Regions from separate parts of the Streptomyces cinnamoneus genome, predicted to be linked through region 3. Evidence: riboswitches for the same ligand, from Rfam matches in the RefSeq annotation. Region 3 holds a riboswitch; each other region holds the start of a gene.
The links. A riboswitch is a leader RNA that binds a small molecule or an ion and turns the genes downstream of it on or off. The one in region 3 is predicted to bind cyclic di-AMP.

Region 1 (6,017 bases), 2.5 Mb from region 3:
GCGGTCCACGTAGTCGTGGTGGGTGAAGCGGTGCACGTCCCGGTCGGAGAGCCGGGGGTAGGGGGCGAAGAAGCGGTAGTACTTGGACTCGTCCGAGACCTGCTCGTAGAAGCTGACCAGACGCTGCGCGTCGTCCGGGGCGATGGGGCGGATCTGCGCCGTGCCGCCGTCGCGCAGCACGACGTCGGCTTCCCAGTGGGCCGGGTACACGTGCTCGGGCGGCATCTGCATGGGGCCAGCGTAAGGCCGGGCACCGACAGCGGGACCGGCGGCGCCCGGGGCGGCGGGAGCCGCCGGAGCCGCCCGCGCGCAGGCCGCGCACGGGCATCGCGCGCCGCGTGCCACAATGGTCTAGACAACCAATATCGACTTGAAGGGCAACACCATGGTTGAGCGCCGCGTAAACGTCGGCTGGGCCGAGGGCCTGCACGCCCGGCCCGCGTCGATCTTCGTCCGTGCGGCGACGGCCGCCGGCGTCCCCGTGACGATCGCCAAGGCCGACGGCACCCCCGTCAACGCCGCCTCGATGCTCGCGGTGCTGGGCCTGGGCGCCCAGGGCGGCGAGGAGATCGTCCTCGCCACCGAGGCGGAGGGTGCCGAGGCCGCGCTCGACCGTCTGGCCAAGCTGGTCGCCGAGGGGCTCGAGGAGCTCCCCGAGACCGTCTGACCTCTTCGTCCCGCCCTTCGCGGCGGGCGGGACGGCACGCGGGGCCGTGGCGGCCGCTTTCGGACCGCCGCGGCCCCGTCACGTGTTTCAGGCGTCGCAGGGCGCGCTTTTCGACGCCGCTTTCCTGCCGCGCGTCACGATTGACCGCGCGCGATGTCCATACCGCGCGTCATGTTTGCGCTCCGCGCGTCGCGTCCGCCGTACTCGGTGGCGCGCGCCGTGTGCGGAATCGGTGGTCCGCACACGGCGCGCCGACCGGAAACCGCCACGATTTCCCGGCCTGTTTCCCCAGTAATAGCGGGTCGTTGTTAAGGCCGCGCGCCGGCTGTGTTGACGACACGTTTCGCGCGTCCCGGCCGGTGCAGCCGGTAGGCGCCGGGGGAGCGCTGCGCACGGACGGCGGCGAGCGACCCGGCGCGCTCGGCGTCGCGCCGGGCCACGGCGTCCACCAGGGCCCCGCAGGTTTCCCAGTCCACCGTGGGCCGCGGTGACGGCTCGGCCGCGTACACCCAGGCGATCTTGCGGCGCAGCTGGGTGAGAAGCGTGGCCAGGCTGGGGCTGCCGGACGCCTGGGCGAGGGTCTCGTCGAACCAGTCGGCGAGCGGGCGCAGGTCGCCCACCCGCCCCGTGCGGGCCCGGTCCTGACCCAGGCGCACCAGGCCGCGCAGGACCTTCAGGTGCGCCTCCGTACGGCGCTGGGCCGCCCGGGCGGCCCCCAGGGGCTCCAGCAGGGCGCGCACGTCGAGCAGGTCGGCCGCCTCCTGCTCGGAGGGCTCGGCCACGCAGGCCCCGGCGTTCCGGCGGATGATCACGAATCCCTCGGAGGCGAGGGTGCGCAGGGCTTCGCGCACGGGCACCCGGGAGACCCCGTAGCGGCGGGCGAGGATTTCCTCGACGAGCCGGCCGCCCGGCGGGAGCACACCCGAGACGATGTCGTCGCGAATTGCCGTGCACACGGCGTGCGTCGAAATACGGCCGCTTTCGCCTCTGCCCTCACGGTCGCCGTTCACGAGGCGACTCTAGGGCAATGCCCGGAGATTTCCGATGGCTCGTCCCGGGCGGTGGACGCCTTTTGGCCAGCCCGCCCGGACACCGGCGCGCCCGGCCGTGACAACGCGAAGACCCCGGCCGTGGCCGGGGTCTTCGGAAGGCTTCCGGGTGGAAATCCGCGGCGTGCGGACCTCAGATGTCGACGCCGTGGGAGCGCAGGTAGGCGACCGGGTCGATGTCGGTGCCGTAGGTGGCGCCGGTGCGGGCCTCGAAGTGCAGGTGCGGGCCGGTGACGTTGCCCGTGGCGCCCGAGACGCCGATCTCCTGGCCGGCGGTGACGGACTGGCCGACGGACACCTCGATGGTCAGCAGGTGGCCGTACTGCGTGTAGGTGCCGTCGTTGTGCTTGATGACGACGTTGTTGCCGTAGGCGCCGCCCCAGCCGGCCTCGACGATCGTGCCCGCGCCCACCGCGTGCACCGAGGTACCCGAGTCGGCGTGGAAGTCCACGCCGGTGTGGCTGCCGGAGGACCACAGGCCACTGGAGGCCTTGTAGGAGGTGGAGACGTAGGAGCCGGTGATCGGCATCACGAAGGTGTTGAGGCGCTTGCGCTCCTCCTCGCGGGCGGCGCGCTCCTTGGCCTCGCGCTCCTCCTCAAGCTTGCGCTTGGCCTCTTCGTAGCGCTGCTTGACGTCGGCGGCCTTCTGCTTGGCCGCGGCCTCGGCGTGGGACCGGGCGGCGGCCTCGTCGGCGGCGCTGCGCTGGGTCTCGGCCTGGGCGTCGATGGTGTCCGCCATGACGTCGCCCATGACGATGGCCTGCGTCAGGCCCGTGTCCTCGGGGCGCTGGGAGTCGTCGCCGGAGGCGGCGAAGGCCGGGGCCGCGACACCCGCGACGACGCCGGCCGCCGTCAGGGTGGCTATGCCCGCCACGTTGGCGCTGACGCGCACGGCACGGCTGGGACGACGGTGCTTCCCGCTGGGACGGGTGAACGACATGGCTGTCGCCGATCCTTTCCTTCCTTCTCGCCTACCGGGTTAGCTGACGGGTTCGGAGCAGGAAGGTCTCCTACGGATCCCTCGTGAGAGGGCTCCGATTCACCCCAGGGACGTTTGGGTCCCCGGCTCCCCTCGGCTCGCGCCTCGGGAACTCGGCGATGACAATCCGGGGCCGCGGTTGCGGCTCCGATCTGACGGACTGCCGCACTGACGCTAATCGGCGTCAGATTCGAACGGCAAACAGAACTGGGATTTTATGACGTACGCCACACGACCAACGTGCAACCACTACATGAAATTGGACATAAGGGAGACGCGTGGGCCTCAACGAGCCCACGCGTCTCCCTTGTGCGCCGGAGCGCCTCAGTGCTGTTGAGCGCCCGTCAGGCGGAGACGACCGTCACCGGGCCGATCCCCAGCGCCTTGACAGGCTCGGCGATCTCGGCCGCGTCGCCCACGAGGACCGTGACGAGCCGGTCGGCCGGGAAGGCGTTCACGACGGCCGCGGTGGCCTCCACCGTGCCGGTCTCCGCGAGGCGTTCGTACAGCCCCGCCTGGTAGTCGTCCGGCAGGTACTGCTCGACCTGGTCCGCGAAGGTGCCCGCGACGGCCGCCGCCGTCTCGTACTTCAGCGGGGCGACGCCGACCAGGTTCTGCACGGCCACGTCCCGCTCGGCCTCGGTCAGGCCCTCGGCCGCCAGGGTGCGCAGCACTCCCCAGAGGTCCTCCAGCGCCGGGCCCGTGTTGGGGGTGTCCACGGAGCCGCTGACGGCCACCATCCCGAGGCCCGTGCCGTCGGGCGCGGAGCGCAGCGCCTGGCAGAAGGCCCGCACGCCGTAGGTGTAGCCCTTCTCCTCACGCAGCACCCGGTCCAGACGGGAGGTCAGGGTGCCGCCGAGGCAGTAGGTGCCGAGCACCTGGGCGGGCCAGGCGCGGTCGTGCCGGTCGGTGCCGACGCGGCCCAGCAGCAGCTGGGTCTGGACGGCGCCGGGGCGGTCGACGATGACGACGCGGCCGGCGTCCTCCGTGCTGATGGCCGGCATGGGCCGGGGCTCGGCCGGGCCACCGGTCCAGGCACCCAGGGACTCGGCCAGGGCGTGGTCGAGATCGACGCCGGTGAAGTCGCCGACGACCACGACGGTCGCGGCGGCGGGGCGGACGTGGGCCTCGTAGAAGGCCCGCACCGCGGCGGCGTCGATGCGCTCGACGGTCTCCTGGCTGCCCTGGCGCGGCCGGGACATGCGCGTGCCGGCCGGGAAGAGCTCGGCGGCCAGGGCCATGGCGGCGCGCCGGGCGGGGTTGGCCAGCTCGTGCGGGATCTCGTCCAGGCGGTTGAGCACGAGGCGTTCCACCTCGTTGTCCGGGAAGGCCGGGGCGCGCAGGGCGTCCGCGAGCAGGCCGAGGGCCTTGGGCAGGCGGGAGGCCGGGACCTCCAGCGAGACCCGGACGCCCGGGTGGTCGGCGTGCGCGTCCAGGGTGGCGCCGCAGCGCTCCAGCTCGGCGGTGAAGTCCTCGGCGCTGAGCTTGTCGGTGCCCTCGGAGAAGGCGCGCGCCATGATCGTGGCGACGCCGTCCAGGCCCTCGGGCTCGGCGTCCAGGGGGGCGTCCAGGACGACCTCGACGGCGACGACCTGCTGGCCCGGGCGGTGGCAGCGCAGCACGGTGAGGCCGTTGGGGAGCTGGCCGCGCTCGGGGGCGGGGAAGTCCCAGGGGCTCGGCAGGCCGGGCTGGGGCTGGGGGTGGAATTCCATCGAAGGGCCTGCGGTCTCCGGGGTGCTCGCGGCTACGGCGTCGCTCACTTTGCCGTCTCCTCTTCCTCGTTCTTGCCGGTGGCGTCGGCGTCCGCCTGGGGCGAGGTCGGCTCGTACACCAGCACGGCGCGGTTGGCGGGGTGCAGCCGGGCCTTGGCGACGGCCTGCACCTCCTCCGGGGTGATGTCCAGGGCGCGGTGCACCGCGGTCAGGGCGAGCTGCGGGTCGCCGAACAGCACGGCGAAGCGGCACAGTTCGTCGGCCCGTCCGCTGACGGTGGCGAGCCGGTCCAGCCACTCGCGCTCCAGCTGGGCCTGGGCACGCTCCATCTCCTGGGGGGTGGGCCCCTCCAGGGCGAAGCGGGCCAGCTCCTCGTCGACGGCACTCTCGATGTCGGGCACCTCGACGCCGCCGGACGCCTTGACGTCCAGCCAGCCCAGGGAGGGGGCGCCGGCCAGGCGCAGCAGGCCGAAGCCGGCGGCGACGGCGGAGCGGTCGTGCCGGACCAGGCGGTTGTGGAGGCGGGAGGACTCGCCGCCGCCGAGGATGGTGAGGGCCAGGTCGGCGGCGTCGCCCTCGCGCGTGCCGTCGTGCGGGAGGCGGTAGGCGGCCATCAGGGCGCGGGAGGGCACCTCCTCGCGGACGACCTCGCGCAGCTCCTCGCCGATGGTGTCGGGGAGGGTGCCGTCGCGCGGGGGCTGCTTGCCGTCGTGGCCCGGGATGGAGCCGAAGTACTTCTCGATCCAGGCGAGCGTCCGCTCGGGGTCGATGTCGCCGACGACGGAGAGGACGGCGTTGTTGGGCGCGTAGTACGTGCGGAAGAAGTTCCGCGCGTCCTCCAGGGAGGCGGCGTCCAGGTCGGCCATGGAGCCGATCGGCGTGTGGTGGTACGGGTGGCCGTCGGGGTAGGCCATGGCCGTCAGCTTCTCGAAGGCCGTGCCATAGGGCACGTTGTCGTACCGCTGGCGGCGCTCGTTCTTGACGACGTCGCGCTGGTTCTCCATGGACTCCTCGTCCAGCGCGGTCAGCAGCGAGCCCATCCGGTCGGCTTCGAGCCACAGGGCCAGCTCCAGCTGGTGGGCGGGCATGGTCTCGAAGTAGTTGGTGCGCTCGAAGCTGGTGGTGCCGTTGAGCGAGCCGCCCGCCCCCTGCACCAGCTCGAAGTGGCCGTTGCCCTTGACCTGCGCCGAGCCCTGGAACATCAGGTGCTCGAAGAGGTGGGCGAGGCCGGTGCGGCCCTTGACCTCGTGGCGCGAACCGACGTCGTACCAGAGGCAGACGGCCGCGACCGGGGTCAGATGGTCCTCGGAGAGCACGACCCGCAGGCCATTGGCCAGGCGGTGCTCCGTCGCTGTCAGGCCGCCGGAACCGGCCTGTTGCGTGGCCGTGTGACCCATGGGCATGTACGTCCCTTCGATCTCTTGAGATCTCGCGGTGCCGCCCGGGATCTCGCGTGATGACGCGCGGCGAACCGCGTGATGAACAGTGCTGTCACTGTATGCAAGCGCGCCGGTGTCTGGCGAAGTTCCCGACCCGCCGGACGCCTCCCGGACGGGTCGCGGTCGGGGTTGTCAGTGGAGCGGTCCACAATGGTCGGCGTCAGACCCCGC
Region 2 (6,017 bases), 2.2 Mb from region 3:
CGGCCTGGACGCGGACGCCGTGACCGCCGCGTTCGGCGCCCCGGCGGCGCAGACCGCCGCCCGCGCCGACTTCCGCCGCGCGGCCGGCTTCGGAGTCCAGGGCTTCCCCACCCTGCTGGCCGTCGACGGTGACCGGGCAGCGGTCCTCGCGGTCGGGCACGCCACCGCCGACCAGGTGGACCACGGCCTGGCCGCGTTCGGCGCCGCCACCCGCTGACGCCACCGCCGACCCCACGGGCGGTGCGCCGGAGGACCTCCGGCGCACACCGCCCGTCGTCAGTCCACCGCGTCCATGAAGGCGACCATGCGGGCGTTGACCTGCCCGGCATGATCGAGATTGGGCCCGTGCCCGGTGTCGGCGATGATCTCGGCGCGCGCGGTGGGGACCAGCCGTGGCAGCCGTTCCGCCTGCCGGGCCGGATGGACCAACAGGCTCCGCTCGCCGAGGAGCAGACAGAGCGGGGTGCGGATCGTCCGCAGCTCGGCCTCGGTCAGTGGGAGCGGTGAGGGGCGGCGGATGCGGAACGCCCGGAGGCTCGACCAGATCATGGCGCGCAGCTCCGGGACCACGAGGACGGGCTGGTCCAGCCACGCCGCCAGCCTCCGGCGGATCGCCACGGGCGCGACCATCCCCAGGGCGCTGACGAAGATCCAGGCGTAGAAGCGCAGGCCGGTCTTCTCCAGCCCGCCCGGGTCCAGCAGGGTGACGGACGCCAGCCGGCCGGGGGCGCGATGCGCCTGGTTCAGCGCGAGCCACCCGCCGTAGGAGTGCCCCACCAGGTGGACCCGGTCGAGGCCGAGGCCGTCGAGCACCTGCTCCAGCCACCGGGCGGCGTCCTCCGGCTCGTGGATGGGCGCGCGCTGCACGCTGCGGCCCGGGTCGCCGAGCGTGTCGACGGCGTAGACGGGCCGGCGCCCGGCGAGGGCCGCCACGTTCGGGTACCACTGGGCGGAGTTGCCGCCGGCGCCGTGCACGAGCACGACCGGCGTCCGCGCGTCGGGTCCGACGCGGGGACCGTGCAGGTACACGTGCGTGGTGCCGAAGTCGGTCTCCACGTCGACCTCCTCACGTGGCATCGGGCCGAGCCCCATGACCGCCTCGCACGCCTCGAAGTAGCGGTCGCGCAGCTCTTCGCTCACATAACGCCCGACGGAACGGTCGTCGCCCCCGCGGTCACGGGTCATGTTCTCGGACACGGTCGTGCACCTCCGCCTCGTCCTTTTGGTGATACCACCGTATCACCATGGTGATACGGCTGTATCATGGAGCGCAGCCGGCACGACCGGACTGGTGGACGGAAACGGGCGGAGGCGCGGCGGATGCCGAAACGGGTCGACCACGAACAGCGGCGCGCACAGATCGCCGAGGCGCTGCTCCGGGTTGCCGGGGAACGGGGCCTGCACGCCGTCGGGATGCGCGACGTGGCGGCGGAGGCGGGCGTCTCCCTGCGCCTGGTGCAGTACTACTTCCAGACCAAGGAGAACCTGCTGCTCTACGGGCTGCACCACCTCGCCGAGGGCCTCGGTGCGCGCGTCGGCGCCCGGGTGGCGGCCGCGGGAGGCGAGGGCGGGCCGCGGTCGGTCGTGGAGGCGGTGCTGCTGGAGTCGCTGCCGACCGACGAGGAGAGCCGCGTCTTCCATCTCGTCTACACCGCCTACGCGGTGCTCGCCGTGACGGACGAGGCGCTGGCCGCCCAGCCGTTCATCGACGGGCCGCGCGCCGCCGAGGACCTGCTGACGCGCCAGCTGGAGGCGGCCCGCGAGGAGGGCGCCGCCGTGCCCGGCCTGGACGCGCGGACCGAGGCGATCGGCCTGCTGGCCATGTCGGCCGGGCTCGGCACGAGCGTGCTGGTCGGGCAGCGCAGCGCGGAGGCCGCCACGGCCGTCCTGCGCCACCACCTGGACCGGCTGTTCGGCGGCACCCCGGCGCGATGACGGCCGCGCGACGACGAAAGCTCCCCGCCCTTCGGACGGGGAGCGGACGCGCCGGTCGCGGACCTACTTGACCCGGCCGTACCAGACGCTGTTGGACCAGATCTTCTCCAGGCGCACGGAGGTGCCCGGCTTGGGGGCGTGCCAGATCTTGTTGCTACCCGCGTAGATGCCGACGTGGTAGACGTTGCTGCCCGAGTGGAAGAACACCAGGTCGCCGACCTGGCGGGAGCCACCGGAGACATGCCGGGTGGAGTTGTACTGGCTCGCCGCGGTGCGCGGGAGGGACTTGCCGACCCTCTTGAACGAGTAGAGCGTCAGACCCGAGCAGTCGAACCGGTTCGGGCCCGCGGCGCCGTACTGGTAGGGCGAGCCCTGCTTGGAGGCCGCCGCCTTCAGAGCCTGCTCCCCCGCGGTGGCCGCGGAGGCCTCGGTGGCGAGGCCGGGGACGAGCACCGAAGCCGCGAGCGTGGCCGCGGTGATGGCCGACGCGGCGCCGGCGCGGGAAACGAGCACGGGTATGCGAGGCAACGCAGACATGCCAAAGCCCTTCGACATCCGCCTGCGAAAGGTGACCTGTCGGGTTCGGGCTGCGAAGTTGCCCGGCCATCGTGTGGCTTCACCCCAAGGACCACCGCTTTCGTGGTCCGTACCGCTTGGGTCTCCCGCTCCTGCCGATCCGTCAATTCGTTTCCGCACCCGGTGCGGCGGCAGGACTCGGCGTCCGCCCGGGTCGCCCGCCTCGGTGACGGGATCTTGTGTTCGAGCACAGATCCTGCATCATCGACCGCTCCGGATCCGCCCCGAAACGGGCTTCTGTGAACTTCTTCACTTCGCGCCCAGCGCGGGAACCGGCCCTTTCCGGAACGCCCCTGGAAGGCCGTTCTCCCAGGCGACGGAGGGGATTTCCGGCCTTGGCGGAACAACCGGAAGGCGCGATTCAGCAGGGGCGGCGCCAGGCGTCCAGATCGAGCTTCTTCTGCATGGAACTCAGCCCCAACCGCTTCGCGGTCCCACAGAACGCCCCCGGCTCCAGGTCGTATTCGACGTGGAAGACCGCTTTGTCCCCCTGGACGAACGGCGCCAGCTTCTCGCACTCCTTGTACTGGGCACACTGCTCGTTGACCGCGAAATCGAAGTCGCGGACCAGTTCCGGAATCTGGTCGAGGTCGTTCTTCAAACCGATGGCCAGGCCACGCTCATGGGCCAGTTCCACCAGCATCCGGTTGAATGCCAGCTGATGACCGGCGGTCAGGGGAAAACCGGTGTCATTGCGAAATCCCTCCGTCAGATCCGGTTCGACGGCGTCGAATCCCTTCTGCCGGCACATCTCCATGCGGCCCGCCATGAGGGGCCGCAGAACGTCGAGCCGGCGGATGTCCAGCCATTTCTCGCCGTTCCACCCCTTGTTCTTCCTGCCGCGCAGCGCCGAGGGGAACTTCGCCTGGTCGGGCCGGAAGTCCTCCCACGCCCCGGCGTTGACGTAACAGATCACTTTCCGGCCGCGGGCGTGGAGTTCGGCGACGGTGTCCGCGGAATTCTCGAAACCGTCGATGTCGTAGACGGGCACGTCGACGGACGTGTCCACCGTGCCGTCGAGCTGCCACTGCCAGCGGGTGCCCGGCCGGGGCCGCCAGCGGGCCGGGGCACCGGAGGGGGTTCCGGGCGAGGCCGAAGGGGCTCCCGGGGAGGCCGACGGGCTCCCGGGCGAAGCCGAGGGGGTGTCCGCCGTGCCGGACGCGTCCGGCGTCCCCGTCGCACCCGGCCGCGCCGTGCGCTCCGCTCCCGCCTCCGGCGCCTCGTCCCCGGGCTCCGAGGACGACGAGGAACACCCGGCCAGCAGCGCCAGTGCCACGGCCAGCGCCCCGGCCCTCCCCCACCGCCGCGTCACCGCGCCGCCCCCGGCAGCCCGGAGCCCGTGAGGGGCACGCTCCGCCAGGGGTTGGCCCCGGTCCCCGGCACCGCGCAGTGCACGCCGGCGCCCCGGCGGCCGGCGGTGCGCGCCACCTGCTCCGCCCGCCCGTCGGGCACCCCGTGGACCAGGTGGCAGAAGCGTCCCGGCGGATGGTCGGCGGTCCAGTCCGGCACCCCGGCGCGACGGTAGTCCTCCCAGGAGCCCTCGAAGGTGACGAGGAGATCGGCGATCCGGGCGTAGCCGGGATCGGGATGCGTGCCCGGGTTGAGCACGGCGGTGCGTGCGCCCAGCGCCCTGGCGACCCGCACCAGCCTGCGGTAGCGGGGCACGAGCGCGGCCTGCACCGGGACCTGGTCGAGGAAGACCCCGTCCACGCCGTACCACCTGCGGTGCCGGCGGATGTCGGCGACGACGGACCGGGGCGGGCGGCGGCCGTAACCGGTGTCGGCGTAGCCGAGCAGCCGCACCCCGGCGCCGCGCAGGCGTTCGGCCGCGGCGGAGAAGGCGGGGTCGGGGCGGTGGCCGGGCCCGTCGGCGACGTTGAGCACCACGCCGTGCAGCCGGGGCGCGGCCGCCACCAGGTCCTGCCAGGCCGCCGGGTCGGTCGCGGGGTGCACGTACAGCGGAACGAGCAGCCGCTGTCCGTCCGGTGACGCGTCGGCGGCCCTCACCGGGCGCGCTCCTCGGTCCGGTCGGGGCTCTCGGCCCACAGGTCGGCGAGGGACCGGGCGAGTTCGCGGTGCGGCGCCCAGCCCAGGGCGTCGCGGGCGAGGGCGATGTCGGCCTGCTGCCAGGGGACGGCGGCCGAGCGGGGGGATCCGTCCCCGTCCTCGGTCAGCCGACCGCGGAAGCCGGCCGCCCGGGCCAGGCCCGCGGCGAGTTCCCGGGCGGGGCGGGCCGTTCCGCTGCCGATGTTGAGGACGGGGGGAAGGGGGCCGGGCGCGGTGACGGCGAGGGCGACGGCCTCGGCCACGTCCCGGGCGTCGACGAAGTCGCGGTGCGCGGAGAGGTCGCCGACCCGGACCTCGCCGCCGGGGCCCGCCTCCCGGAGCCCGGCGGCGAGCCGGCCGGCGAGCGAGGAGAGGGGGGCGCCCGGACCGACGGGGTTGAAGACGCGCAGGACCACCGCGTCGAGCCCGGAGCCGGTGACGGCGAGGGTGCCGGCCAGCTTGGCGGCGCCGTAGAGGCCGAGGGGGCGGGCGGGGTCGCCCTCGGTGCGGGGCCGGTCGCCCGGCCCGTACTCCGCGGCGGACCCCAGGTGGACCAGGCGGGCCTGCGGTGCCGCCGCCGCGAGGGCCGCGCACAGCACCGCGGGGCCGCGGGCGTTGACTCCGGTGAGGGTCACCGCGTCACCGCCCACCGCGCCGGCGCAGTTGACGACCGCGTGGGGCGCCGCCCCGCGCAGCGCGGCGGCCAGCCGGTCGGGGTCGGCCGTGGCGAGGTCGACGGGCAGCGCGGCGCCGGGCGAGCGGCCCGCGTCGAGCACCCGCGCGCCCGGAAGGGCGCGCAGGCGCTCGGCGGCGTGCCGGCCCAGGAATCCGGTGGCGCCCAGAACGAGGATGCGCATCGGTGCCGGTCACGCTCCCTTGATCAGCAGGTCACGGCGGACGGAGAACTCCGCGTTGGCACGGTCGTAGTCGTCGGGCCGCCCGATGTCGAGCCAGTAGCCGTCGAACTCGTAGGCGTCGGGCGGTGTCCCGGCGTCCAGCAGGTCGAGCACCAGCTCGTCGAAGCCCAGCGGCAGGCCCGGGGTGTAGCGGGCGAGGGCCCCGCGGGAGACGCCGTACACCCCCATGGAGACGCGGTAGTCCATGCTGGGCTTCTCGGCGAAGCCGACGACGCGGCCGGATTCGGTGGTCAGCACGCCGAAGTCGATGCTGACCCGGCGGGCGTAGGTGGCGATGGTCAGCTGGGCCCCGGACCCGGTGTGCCGGCGCAGGACGTCGCCGAAGTCCAGGTCGGTGAGGACGTCGCCGTTCATCACCAGGAAGTGCTCGGGCAGCCGGTCGACCATGGTGAGGAGCGGGCCCATGGTGCCCAGGGGACTCTCCTCCGTGGTGTAGTCGACTCTGATGCCCCACTGGGAGCCGTCGCCGACGTAGGCACGGATGATGTGGCCGAGGTGGCCGATGGCCAGGGTGCAGCTGGTGAAACCGGTGCGGGCCAGCTG
Region 3 (6,017 bases):
AGCCTGGTCGCGGTGGAGAACCGGTCCGCGCCCACGTCGCCTCCCCTGGAGTCCTTACGAACGTACGTCCCCGGACACGGTACGGGACCGCGGCCGGGGACGTACGGCGACTGGCGAGAGGTAAGCCCTAAGGCTTCAGCCCCGGGACGCGCCGGGGCCCTCCCGGTTTCAGCCCTTGAAGCGCGGGAACGCGCTGCGGCCCGCGTACACCGCGGCGTCGTCGAGGATCTCCTCGATGCGCAGCAGCTGGTTGTACTTGGCGACGCGCTCGGAGCGGGCCGGGGCGCCGGTCTTGATCTGGCCGCAGTTGGTGGCGACGGCCAGGTCGGCGATGGTGACGTCCTCGGTCTCGCCGGAGCGGTGGGACATCATGCACTTGAAGCCGTTGCGCTGGGCGAGCTCGACGGCGTCGAGGGTCTCGGTCAGCGAGCCGATCTGGTTGACCTTGACCAGCAGGGCGTTGGCGGAGTTCTCCTCGATGCCGCGGGCGAGGCGCTCGGGGTTGGTGACGAACAGGTCGTCGCCGACGAGCTGGACCTTGGTGCCGAGCTTCTCGGTGATGGTCTTCCAGCCGGCCCAGTCGTCCTCGAACAGCGGGTCCTCGATGGAGACGAGCGGGTACGCGTCGACGAGCTCCGCGTAGTACTCGGTCATCTCGGCGGCGGTGCGGTCCTTGCCCTCGAACGTGTAGACGCCGTCCTTGTAGAACTCGGAGGCTGCGACGTCCAGGGCGAGCGCGATGTCCTGGCCGGGGGTGTAGCCGGCCTCCTTGATGGCCTCGAGGATGAGGTCGAGGGCCTCGCGGTTGGAGCCGAGGTTCGGGGCGAAGCCGCCCTCGTCGCCCAGGCCGGTGGACAGGCCGCGGCCCTTCAGCACCTTCTTGAGGGTGTGGTAGACCTCGGTGCCCCAGCGCAGGGCCTCGGAGAAGGACTCCGCGCCGATCGGCGCGATCATGAACTCCTGGATGTCCACGTTGGAGTCGGCGTGCGAGCCGCCGTTCAGGATGTTCATCATCGGAACGGGCAGCAGGTGCGCGTTCGGGCCGCCGAGGTAGCGGAAGAGGGGCAGGTCCGAGGCCTCGGAGGCGGCGTGCGCCACGGCGAGGGAGACGCCGAGGATGGCGTTGGCGCCGAGCGAGCCCTTGTTGTCGGTGGCGTCCAGGTCGAACATGGCCTGGTCGATCAGGCGCTGCTCGGTGGCGTCGTAGCCGACCAGCTCCGGGCCGATCTGCTCGATGACGGCGAGGACGGCCTTCTCGACGCCCTTGCCGAGGTAGCGGTTCGGGTCACCGTCGCGCAGCTCGATGGCCTCGAAGGCACCGGTGGAGGCGCCGGACGGCACGGCGGCACGGCCCGTGGAGCCGTCGTCGAGGCCGACCTCGACCTCGACCGTGGGGTTGCCTCGCGAGTCGAGGATCTCGCGAGCTACGACGACGTCGATGGACGGCACGAGGGTCTCCTTCGTGGGTGTCTGGAGTTCAGCACCCCGAGCCTAACGGGCCCCGGAGGCTGCACCCGCCCTTGGACCGTGCACCGGACCGAAAATTGGCACAAAAGCCGAGATCACCGGAGGAATGCCCCGTGTGTTCGCTCAACGGGAACGACGCCCGGCGCCCCCGGCCGCCCTCGCCGGCCCCGCGCGGGGGCGGCCCCGGGAACGGCGGAGCCCCGCTCCGATGCGGCTCGGGGGGAAGGCGCATCGGAGCGGGGCGGTCCGCCGGGCGATCGGATGATCAGCCGACCGGGGTGCGGCAGCCGGTCAGCTGAGGTGCAGCATCTGGCCCGGGTAGATCGTGTCGGCGTCGTCGACGATGTTCTTGTTGAGGTCGTACAGCTTCTCCCAGCCGCCCTTGACCTTCTTGGCGCCGGCGATCGTGGAGAGGGTGTCGCCCTCCTTGACCTCGTACTCGCCGTCGCCCTTCTTGACGCTCTGCGGAGCGGCATGCTTCGGGGCGTACTGCTTGGCGGCGGGGGCCTCGTCGCCGCCCTGGGCCGGCTTGGCGTGCTTCGGCGCGGCCGGGCGCTCGCTGCGATCGGCGTGGCCCTGGGCCGAGGCGCTGCGGCCGGCCGAGGAGGAGGACTTCGTGGACTTCTTCGACACCGAGCCGGAGCCCGAGGTGTCCACGTTGGCCTTCGGGCCGCCCGCGGTCAGGTTGCCCGCGCCGGCGCAGCCCCAGGCGCCGGGGCCCTGCATGGCGAGGAGCCGCTCGGCGGTGGCGATCTGCTGGGCCCGGGTGGCGAGGTCGGCGCGGGGGGCGTACTGGGTGCCGCCCGCGGCCTTCCACGAGGACTGGGAGAACTGGAGGCCGCCGTAGTAGCCGTTGCCGTTGTTGATGTGCCAGTCGCCGCTGGACTCGCACTGGGCGACCTTGTCCCACGTCTGCGGGGTGGCGGCGTGGGCGGAGGTGGCGACCATCAGAGGGGCTGCGACCGCTGCGCCGGTGACACCGGCGAGCGTGACGATGCGGACGGCCTTGGACGGACGACGGTGCTTGCCCTTGGACATAAGTCGGTTTCCTCACCGACGCCTACGAGGTGAGCTGTCGGGTTCGGACCGTGAGTCTGCCCGGCCCGGTGCGCGCACCGGGCTTCACCCCAAGCCGTTCCGTTCCCGGGCCACTGCTGGCCGCTGGACCGATCCGGCGCCTACCTTGGTTCCCCCGCTCCTGCCTACGGCGCTTGCGCGACGACTACCCCGGCCGCCGGCAGGATTCGGCGTGGCGGCCGTGGTGCTCGCGGTGGCGAGCGGAGACGACGTTAAACACAGGCGGCCGGGGTGTTCAAACCCCACTTTTCAGCCACAGTTGCCGGTTGTCACCCGTAGGAACCTCCTGTTTCCGCAGGTGAAATGGGGTTTGAGGCGAACGGAGGGGCTTCGTCCAGGCTCAGGGCAACGAGACCCATGTCTCACTTTCGACTGGAACGGACATTCGCCCCGAACCACCCTACTCCTTACGGATATCGAGCCTCTGACCAGGGTGGATGAGGTTCGGATCGGAACCGACCGCTTTTTCGTTCTTCTGATAGATCGTTTGCCAGCCACCCGCAACGGAGTGCTCCTCCGCGATGACTGACAGGTTGTCACCGGGCCGCACGGTGTAGTCGCCGGCCGCCGGCAGGTCCGTACGGCCGGCCTCGGTGCCGCGCGACGGGCGCTGCGCGTCGTCGGAACGCGGCGGTTCGGCGCGGTGCTTGCCCGTGCCGGGCTCGGACGTGTCGTCAGCTGACGGGGCGGCGGGTGACGCCGGGTCGGCCGAGGGCGTGCCCGGCGCGGTCGTGGCGGAGCCGGAGGGCTCGCCCGAGGGGTCCTTGCGGTGCTTGCCCTCGCCCGTCTCCGGCGTGCCGCTCACGGGGGCGGACGGCGAGGGGATCACGGGTGCGGACGGGGAGGTTGAGGCGCCGGGGGTCTGCGAGGTGCCGGGGGTGGGGGTTTCGGTTCCGGGGGTGGGCGCGGAGGGGGTGCCGGAGGGCGTGCCCGAGGGGGTGCCGGAGGGCGCGGACGACGGGGACGAGGAGGGCGCGGGCGACGTCCGCTCCGGCGTGGACGACGGGGTCGGGCGCTCCGGCGCGGGCTTGTGGGACGGCTCGGGCGTGGACGGTATCGCCGTGCCCGGGTTCACCTCCGGCGTCCGCGTCTGCTCCTCCTTGGTGAGGCCGGCGCCGCAGCCCTTCCAGGAGTCCGCGCCCCGGGCCCGCAGGATCCGGTCGGCGACGGTGATCTGCTGCGCGCGGCTGGCCATGTCGGGGCGCGGCGCGTAGGCCGTGCCCCCGTTCTGGTCCCACATCTCCTGGGTGAGCATCAGCCCGCCGTAGTAACCGCTCTCGGAGTTGGCGCTCCACACGCCCCCGCTCTCGCACTGGGCGACGTGGTCCCAGGTGTCCGCGTCCGCGGCGTTCGCGCCGGTGGCGGCGAGCAGCGGCATGGCGATGCTCGCGCCCGTCACCCCCGCTGCGACCACGATGGCGGGTACCTGGCGGGGGCGGCGATGTCTACCGGTCCCAGAGCGCATGTGAAGGCCTTTCACTAAGGCGGCTGATGTGGTCGTAGAACATAACGACGACCCCCGGGTGTCACAAGCCGGTGTAGCGGAGGTCACGCGGAGATCACGCTGCGTTGACGCGATGTCATCTGCTATGCGGCTACGCCCCGTGCGGCTCGCCCGCCTCGAACGCGACGGGCAGCGTCCGCAGGCCGCGCATGATGAGCCCGCCGCGCCAGCGCAGGTCCTCGGGCTCGGCGGCGAGGCGCATGCCGGGCAGGCGGCGCAGGAGCGTCGCGAGCGCCGTCTGGCCCTCCAGGCGCGCCAGGGGTGCGCCGAGACAGTAATGGATCCCGTGGCCGTAGCCCAGGTGCTGGTTGTCGCGCCGGGCGAGGTCGAGGGTGTCGGGATCGGCGAACCGTTCGGGGTCGCGGTCGGCGGCGGCGAGGACGACGAGCACGGGGTCGCCCTCGGCGATGCGCTGCCCTCCGATGACCAGGTCCTGGACGGCGAAACGCCAGGTGGCGAGCTCTACGGGTCCGTCGTAGCGCAGGAGTTCCTCGACCCCCGTGGCGAGCAGGCTCTCGTCGCCCTCGGCGAGGGCCCGCTGGAGCCGCTCGCGCTGCTCGGGGTGGCGCAGCAGGGCGTAGGTTCCGTTACCGATCAGGTTCACAGTTGTTTCAAAACCGGCGAACAACAGGATGAAGGCCATGGCGGCGGCCTCGTTCTCGGTGAGGTGCTCGCCGTGGTCGCTCGCCCGGATCAGTCCGGAGATGAGGTCTTCACCGAGATCCTCCCGCTTGCGGTGGATCAGTTCCGCGAGATACGTCCGCATCCGCTTCACGGAACGGGCCACTCCGCCACGGGGGCCGCCCCCGTGGCGGATCATCATCCCGGCCCAGTCCCGGAAGTCGTCCTGGTCCTCGGCCGGGACGCCCAACAGGTCGCAGATGGCGTAGATGGGGAGCGGAAAGGCGAACTCGTGGATGAGGTCCGCCTCGCCCCTGGCCACGAAGCCGTCGATGAGCCGGTCGGTCAGCTCCTGCACCCGGGGCGCGAACTCCGCGACCCGGCGCGGGGTGAACGCCTTGGAGACCAGACGGCGCAACCGGGTGTGGTCCGGCGGGTCGATGTTCAGCAGGTGCGTCATCAGGTTGGCGCTCCGCTCGCCGGGGATGCCGACCTTGCCCTTGCCGTGGGCTCCCTCCGAGTGGTGCACGGGGTTCTTCGACAGCCGCTGGTCGGCGAGCGCCTGGCGGGCGTCGGCGTACCGGGTGACCAGCCATGCCTCGACGCCGCTGGGCAGCGCGGTGCGGTGCACCGGGGCGTGCTCGCGCAGCCAGGCGTACGCCGGGTACGGGTCGGAGGCGAACTCCCAGGTGAAGAGGGGAGGGGCGGGGGGCGTGTGGTTCGTGTGCACGCCCCGACGCTACCTAGGGACCCTTGGCGCCGCCGCTGCCGAAGGACCCGCTGCTGCCCGGCTCCCACTTCTTGCGTTCCTCGGAGGGCTCCTCGGGATGGCTGCCGGGGTTCCTGATCTCGTGCGGCAGCACCCGCTCGCCGTTGGCCTCGGGCTGGATCGGGTCGGCCTCGCGGTGTTCGGTCACGTAGTCGACCCGGCCGTTGTCGTCCTCGTGCCCGGGGCCGTGGTCGGGCGACGTCGGGCCGGTCTCGTGTTCCTCCCGCGTCTGCCAGGCGCCCTGGCGCCGCTGCGGCTGGCTCGGGGGAGGAGGCTCCTTGTCCCGCCACCGCTGCCCGAACACGAAGGCGAGGATCAGCAGGGCGACGACGAACAGCCCGACGATGAAGGGGGCGACGCCCCCGACCCAGGCCGGCAGGGCGAGGTCCGTGTGCTCATAGCGCATGGATGTCGGGTACCCGGCGACCGCCGGGTCAAGACCGCCAGTGGGCCGAACGGGTGAGCGGCGTCCTACTGTCCGGTCGCCGCCTCCGCCGCCAGGATCGCGTCGCGGTACGTGCGCGCGGCGGCCCGCAGGGCGGTCTCCGGCTCGACGCCGGCCGCCTCGGCCCGTACGGC

Region 1: another riboswitch for cyclic di-AMP. It lies ahead of CYQ11_RS23700 (M23 family metallopeptidase); the one in region 3 lies ahead of CYQ11_RS12085 (LysM peptidoglycan-binding domain-containing protein).
Region 2: another riboswitch for cyclic di-AMP. It lies ahead of CYQ11_RS03020 (C40 family peptidase); the one in region 3 lies ahead of CYQ11_RS12085 (LysM peptidoglycan-binding domain-containing protein).

What each region holds. Positions count from the first base shown of each region.
Region 1 is NZ_PKFQ01000001.1:5,283,720-5,289,736, reverse strand. It holds gene CYQ11_RS23715 (bifunctional acetate--CoA ligase family protein/GNAT family N-acetyltransferase) at 1-231, opposite strand, end outside; gene CYQ11_RS23710 (HPr family phosphocarrier protein) at 386-667, shown strand; gene CYQ11_RS23705 (GntR family transcriptional regulator) at 976-1,623, opposite strand; gene CYQ11_RS23700 (M23 family metallopeptidase) at 1,850-2,656, opposite strand; cyclic di-AMP (ydaO/yuaA leader) riboswitch at 2,670-2,824, opposite strand; gene CYQ11_RS23695 (M16 family metallopeptidase) at 3,040-4,407, opposite strand; gene CYQ11_RS23690 (M16 family metallopeptidase) at 4,452-5,804, opposite strand.
Region 2 is NZ_PKFQ01000001.1:636,138-642,154, forward strand. It holds gene CYQ11_RS03005 (DsbA family protein) at 1-217, shown strand, start outside; gene CYQ11_RS03010 (alpha/beta fold hydrolase) at 277-1,185, opposite strand; gene CYQ11_RS03015 (TetR/AcrR family transcriptional regulator) at 1,321-1,935, shown strand; gene CYQ11_RS03020 (C40 family peptidase) at 1,999-2,472, opposite strand; cyclic di-AMP (ydaO/yuaA leader) riboswitch at 2,477-2,627, opposite strand; gene CYQ11_RS03025 (endo alpha-1,4 polygalactosaminidase) at 2,873-3,823, opposite strand; gene CYQ11_RS03030 (spherulation-specific family 4 protein) at 3,820-4,518, opposite strand; gene CYQ11_RS03035 (NAD-dependent epimerase/dehydratase family protein) at 4,515-5,414, opposite strand; gene CYQ11_RS03040 (sugar phosphate nucleotidyltransferase) at 5,424-6,017, opposite strand, start outside.
Region 3 is NZ_PKFQ01000001.1:2,819,073-2,825,089, forward strand. It holds gene CYQ11_RS12075 (FtsB family cell division protein) at 1-35, opposite strand, end outside; gene eno (phosphopyruvate hydratase) at 169-1,449, opposite strand; gene CYQ11_RS12085 (LysM peptidoglycan-binding domain-containing protein) at 1,759-2,505, opposite strand; cyclic di-AMP (ydaO/yuaA leader) riboswitch at 2,510-2,687, opposite strand; gene CYQ11_RS12090 (transglycosylase family protein) at 2,945-3,958, opposite strand; gene CYQ11_RS12095 (cytochrome P450 family protein) at 4,140-5,399, opposite strand; gene CYQ11_RS12100 (DUF6479 family protein) at 5,413-5,844, opposite strand; gene CYQ11_RS12105 (nucleoside triphosphate pyrophosphohydrolase) at 5,910-6,017, opposite strand, start outside.